2 regions of the Planococcus sp. S3-L1 genome follow, and region 2 is predicted to be linked to the other one. Evidence: riboswitches for the same ligand, from Rfam matches in the RefSeq annotation. Region 2 holds a riboswitch; the other holds the start of a gene.
What was found. A riboswitch is a leader RNA that binds a small molecule or an ion and turns the genes downstream of it on or off. The one in region 2 is predicted to bind lysine.
Positions count from the first base shown of each region.

Region 1: it holds a riboswitch for lysine, as region 2 does, so the genes downstream of both, dapA (4-hydroxy-tetrahydrodipicolinate synthase) here and QMF37_RS10230 (Na+/H+ antiporter NhaC family protein) in region 2, are expected to answer to the same signal.

Region 1 covers NZ_JASISN010000001.1:10,126-13,403, forward strand. Annotated here, with positions in the region: gene QMF37_RS00070 (STAS domain-containing protein) at 7-846, shown strand; gene dapA (4-hydroxy-tetrahydrodipicolinate synthase) at 894-1,784, opposite strand; lysine riboswitch at 1,912-2,090, opposite strand; gene QMF37_RS00080 (class I SAM-dependent methyltransferase) at 2,196-2,807, shown strand; gene ypfJ (KPN_02809 family neutral zinc metallopeptidase) at 2,865-3,278, shown strand, end outside.
Region 2 covers NZ_JASISN010000009.1:35,845-39,122, reverse strand. Annotated here, with positions in the region: gene QMF37_RS10235 (bifunctional metallophosphatase/5'-nucleotidase) at 2-1,345, shown strand; lysine riboswitch at 1,417-1,597, shown strand; gene QMF37_RS10230 (Na+/H+ antiporter NhaC family protein) at 1,707-3,278, shown strand, end outside.

The DNA.
Region 1 (3,278 bases), on a different contig from region 2:
GGTCTTATGGAAAAAGAGAATCGGTTATTGGGGGAACGCGTGTCGTTAGATAAAGAATTGATCGCACAATTGATTCATGAGGAAGTCAATACCAATCTTCAGGCTGAGCAGTTGCAAATGAATAAAGATTTTATCGAAGTCGTCAATAGAATCCGAATCGATTTTGTGGATTTAATTGGACAATCCATTAGCAATAGCTGCGACATTCAAGGAGTTTATGCGAATATTCAACGGTGGGGAGAAAAAACAGGTAATTTTTTTCTCGAAAACAATCGATCATTAGAAGACGCACTTGTAGAAGTTTCTCTGTTCCGAAAACACATTGGAACAGTCATCAAAACAGAAGCCGTTCACAAAAAAGTTGCCATTCAAGTCGTTTTTGATATTATGGAAACCTTTCATTCGTTACTGGATTATGCAGCTGTTTCCTATACAGAAGCCTACACAGTTTCATATCGACGAAAATTGGCATGCGCAAGAAAAGAATTTCTTGAACTTTCCTCACCCGTTGTCCCGGTCAGTGATCAGATTGCCGTTTTACCACTAGTGGGTAGCATTGAAATAGACCGAGCTCGTTATATACTGGAGAAAACCTTACTAGCAACAAATCAACTAAAAATTACGGTATTGATTGTAGATTTGTCAGGTGTCGTGAGAGTCGACTCAATCGTTGCAGAACAAATTATTAAAATCATTCAGTCGCTAAAGCTTGTAGGTATACGCTCGGTTCTCACGGGAATTCGTCCAGAAATTGCAGCGATGCTTGTTGGTATTGGCGTCGATTTAAAAGACATTGAAATTGGTGGCAGCCTGAAACGTGTCTTACATCAGATGAATGTCACTTAATTAAAAAAACGCTGAAGTTCCTAGACTTCAGCGTTTTTTTTAGTTAGTCAATTTGTCACTGCTTCTGAATGCAGACTGGGTAAAGACTTGTGTAACGTCAGGGTTTCTTCATCAGTCAGTGCAATCATTGGCAACCGAACGCCGCCAGTCGGAACACCTGTCATGTGCAGTGCTGCTTTAACTGGAGATGGATTTGGCGCAGCGAACAATGCTTTCATTGTTGGCAATAACCGTCTATGAATAGTTGCTGCTGTTTTCACATCACCTGTTTTAAAACTCGTAATCATGTCTTGCAGATCGTTGCCGATAATATGTGCAGCAACCGAAACGATGCCCGCACCACCGATAGACAGCATCGGTAAAGTCAGACTGTCATCGCCGCTATAGACAGTAAAAGATTCAGCTGTGTGTTCAATAATTTCTGAAGCAGCATCCAAATCACCGCTCGCTTCTTTAATAGAAACGATATTGTTAATTTGAGACAAGCGGATGACGGTTTCTGGAAGCAAGTTAACGACGCTACGTCCTGGAATGTTATAGAGCATGACAGGTAGATGAGTCGACTCCGCAATGGCTTGGAAATGTTGGAACATGCCTTCTTGTGAAGGTTTATTGTAATAAGGCGTAACTAGCATAATGCCATCTACGCCGACTTTCTCTGCTTGTTGAGTCAAAGAAATCGATGCCCGCGTATTGTTCGAGCCGGTTCCTGCGATGACCGGAATCCGTCCAGCAACAGTGTTGACGGTAAACTGGAACAATTCTACTTTTTCCTCTATCGATAAAGTTGGCGATTCGCCTGTGGTTCCTGCGACGACAAGGCCGTCAGATCCATTAGCAATCAAGTGCTCGATTAAGTTTTGCGTTGCCGGAAAATCAATTTCCTCGTATTGGTCGAATGGTGTTACCATTGCTGTAATTACTTGGCCGAAATTCATACAGAACACACCCTTTTCTAATTTTTTTCGAAGCTTAGAGGTGAGAGGCCCGTCAGGAACAAACAAAAAAGCAGCAACAGGAGGTCCTGTTGCTGCAGTAGAAACAATGTTTACCATTTGCTCCTGTGCATCAGATAGCCCTCCATATAGTTTCCTATATGACAGTCCTGCATTTATTAAATGCAGACCCAGCGCACGGAAATGTGAGATCTCCGCCACTTCGGCAAATCCCCCTTTCGGCAAACGTCAACGGATCTCATCATCCTCGTTTTGCGTACTAATGGTTTTTGCGCCTCTATCCTACTCTTGTAAAAACAAGAGCAAGAAATATTGAATTAGCTGTACTATAACAAATGTTTCTATTAATTGCAAGATGAAGAACGTAAAAAATTATAACCGAGGAGAGATAGAATGAGTGAGCAAGCCTATGACCAACTGCTAGCCATTGCAACAACAGGAAACCAGCAAGGATTTAATGCCTCTTTGCATCATAATCGTTATGAGCCTACACCTTACGATTTACTCGACAAATTGTTTGAGCATTATAGCCTGTCTCCTGAAGATTGTATCGTTGATGTTGGCTGTGGAAAAGGGCGCTTGAATTTTTATGTGCATCATTTTTTTGGTGTAAAAAGTGTAGGCATCGAAATGAATCCGACATTTTACACAGAAGCCCTCGAAAATAAAAAACAGTACGCGAAAAAGCACAAAGGTGCAGAGTTTCACATTAACTTTTGTAATTGCTTAGCTCAGAAATACCCAGTTACAGCAGACGATACCGTATTCTATTTCTTTAACCCTTTTTCAGTGGCGATATTCATCGCATTTGTGAATAAAATTTTAGCTTCAGTCGAAAAATCTCCACGGACGGTAGACATGATTTTGTTTTTTGCCTCTCAAGATTACAGTGATTATCTGGAAGCTAACGGAGTTTTTCAGCTAATAGAAGAAATTCAATTGTCGGATTTCCATAAAGATCCGCGCGAACGATTTTTAATTTATCGATTGTCTAAAATGGATTAGAACTAGTGCTCTAAAGGGTATATTTACAGTAAAACAATTGTGAAACGAGGGACCCCTATGGAATGGAAAGGTAGAAAAGCCAGTAGAAACGTTGAAGATCGGCGAGGGAAAGGTGGAGCGCTAGTAGCAGGAGGCGGCATCGGCGGTATTTTAATTGTGTTATTAGTGGCTTTTTTAGGAGGCGACCCAGGTGTCATTCTTGATCAATTGGGTGGATCCTCAGGAACGACTTCAAACCAGTCTTACGAATCAACTCCACAAGAAGAAGAATTGGCTGAATTTGTGTCAGTCGTTCTAGCGGATACGGAACAAGTTTGGACAGAAGTTTTTAAAGAAGAAGGCATGGAATATGTTGAGCCGACACTCGTTTTGTATAGTGGCAGCGTCGAGTCTGCCTGTGGAACAGCAGGCGCAGCCGTCGGACCCTTTTATTGTCCAGGCGATTACAAACTTTATATTGATTTGAGTTTT
Region 2 (3,278 bases):
CATGAGTGAAACTATTCATATTTATCATACGAATGATTTGCATAGCCATTTTACAAATTGGCCACAGATTAAATCGTTTTTAGCTGAACGAAAAAGATGGCACGAAGAAGAAGGCGACGTCTGTCTTATTTTAGATATTGGTGACCATGTTGATCGTTCGCATCCTTATACAGAAGGCACAGCAGGCAAAGGCAATGTGCAATTGCTAAACGAAGCGCAATACGATGCTGTGACGATTGGCAATAACGAAGGCATTACACTGTCAAAAGAAGAGCTTGCTGATTTGTATGTTCAAGCCGATTTTAAAGTGGTGGTGTCAAATTTATTTGATTTGCGTGGCAATCGACCTCAATGGGCTAAGCCCTATCATATTATCCGTACAACAAACGGAACACGGATTGGATTAGTAGGTGCAACCGCAGAGTTTACACCTTTTTATCATAAACTGGGTTGGCGACTTACAGATGCCAAAGAATCTATTATTCAAGCAGTAAAAGAAATTGAAGAACACACGGATTTAATTATTTGCTTATCACATCTTGGCATTAAAGAAGACGAGTTATTGGTGGATCTTTGTCCACAAATCAATATTATTTTGGGGGCACATACGCATCATGTTTTTCATGAAGGCAAATGGCAAGGGAACACTTTGCTAGGTGCTGCAGGAAAATTCGGTTTTTACGTTGGTCATATTGCTGTAGCAGAAGCATTTGAAAAAACCACTGCGCAACTCGTTGAAGTGTCTCGGTTACGCGAAGAACAAGAAGGATTTGATGAACTGCTAATCGAGCAGGGAAAAATACAAATGAACGAGTTAGTTTTTCATAGCGACAAGACGCTAAAAGCAAAGTGGTTTAAAGATTCAGAGCTGGCAACTTTGTTTGGACAAGCGCTGATTGAATTTACAGAAGCCGATTGTGCGTTATTTAATGCCGGAATATTTATGGAAGATATGGCAAAAGGTGCGATGACTCGCTACAACTTTCATCAAATGTTGCCTCATCCAATCAACCCTTGTCTTGTCGAGCTAAGCGGAGCAGAGTTAAAGGAGATTTATTTGCAGTCTTTGAACTCAGAATGGCCACAGCTCGAGTTAAAAGGAATGGGATTCCGCGGCGCGGTATTTGGCAAGATGATTCATTTGAATATGGAAATTATGAATCACCGGTTTTATATCAATGGGCAACTAGCAGTGCACGATCAAACTTACCGGTTGGTTACGTTAGACATGTTAACGTTTGGCTACTTTTTCCCAAGCTTAAAAAGAGCGGCTAAGACATATTTTATGCCAGAGTTTCTGCGTGATGTGTTTAGCGAGTATTTTCATAGCAAAGCCTTGAAGTAGAAGGCCTATTCGGAATATAAACGCAGTTGATTTTATGGTGATTTTGGGCTATGCTAATAAAGAAATATATATTGGTGGGTAGAGGCTGCAGGACTGATCAGTAAGATGCGCGAGTTTGACCGCGTTGAACGCATCTGAAAGGAAGTTTTGCCGAAATCGATTTTCTAGGTCTAAGAAGATGGATTGGGGTCATTCTAAATAAGAATGTCACTGTCATTTGAGCAACAGCTTAAATGGGGAGCTACAGGGTTGTTTGATGTTCTAATGCACAGACGAATTGTAGAAGGCTGACTTTATCCAATTGGAGAGGTCGGCTTTTTTTATCTCATTTTTCACCCATCAAAAATTAGGAGGAGTTTTTATGGAGAATACAATTTTTTCGATTTTGCCGCCGATTATTGCAATCGTTATGGTACTTTTAACGCGTCGTGTGCTATTGTCGCTAGGTACCGGTATTGTAGCAGCAGCTGTAATATTGACATGGTTTGCACCACTTGATGCCTTACAAGAGCTTGTAACATCATTTACGATTATTTTTTGGAATGAAGGTTTCAATGCTTATAACGTCTTTATCATTCTTTTCTTGTTGTTGCTTGGCATTATTACAGCATTCGTTAGTTTATCAGGAGGCAGTCATGCTTTCGCTGAATGGGCTTCCACACGTATCAAGTCGCGAAGAGGGGCGAAGGTTCTGACAGTAGTTCTTGGAATTGTGATCTTCATCGATGACTATTTCAATGCTTTAGCTGTAGGACAAGTTGCACGTCCAATTACTGATCGTTACAAAGTGTCACGCGCTAAGCTCGCATACTTTATCGATTCGACTGCTGCGCCTGTTTGTGTCGTTTCTCCCGTATCAAGTTGGGGAGCTGCAATTATTGGGATTATTGCGACGATTTTAGCAGGACAAACTTTTGTTGAATATTCCGCATTAGAAGCTTTCTTATGGATGGCACCGATGAACTTTTATGTAGTCGCTTCTCTAGCTATTGTCTTTTTTGTTGCTATTCGTGATGTTGATTTTGGTGAAATGAAAAAACATGAAGTGCTTGCGATTACGGAAGGTCAACTTTTTGATCCTAACAAAACCATTCCAGGTGAAATGAAAGAAGATTTTCCAACTCATTCACATGGACATGTGAGAGATTTATTACTACCAATTTTATTGTTGATCGTTGGTACAGTAGGAGCAATGATTTGGACGGGCTATCAGAACGCAGATCAAGTATTTGATATTTGGTTGATTTTTGAAAATACGGATGTGCCAGCTTCCTTATTAACAGGTGGTGTGCTAGGCGCATTAACGTCCATTATCTTATACGTTATGCAAATGAAAAAGAACGAAACAGCTAATGTGGGCTGGATTGGCAAAGGCATTTGGGCAGGTATCAAATCAATGATGGGTGCAGTGCTAATTTTGATTTTTGCTTGGTCGCTGACTTCTTTGATCGGGTTACTTGAAACGGGTGCATATTTAGCAGGCGTTGTGTCTGAAGGCAATGTTCCGACAGCTATTCTTCCCGTTTTACTGTTTGTGTTAGCGGGTGTTATGGCTTTTTCTACAGGAACATCGTGGGGGTCTTTCGGTATTTTATTACCGATTGCCGGTACAATTATGATTGAGGCTGACCCATCCTTATTATTGCCAGCGTTATCAGCAGTGTTAGCAGGAGCGGTTTTTGGTGATCATTGTTCACCGATTTCCGATACGACGATCTTGTCTTCGACAGGAGCGGGAAGCAATCATATGGACCATGTCTTAACTCAGATACCGTATGCGTTAACCGCTGCAGGTATTGCTGCAATTGGGTACATTGTCATAGGTTTCACTGGTTCGCTATTGATTTCGTTAGGCGTAGTCTTAGCCGTGTTAGCCGTTCTCTTTGTTGTCTGGTCACAACGAACAACTATTATTGAAAAACAACAAAATATA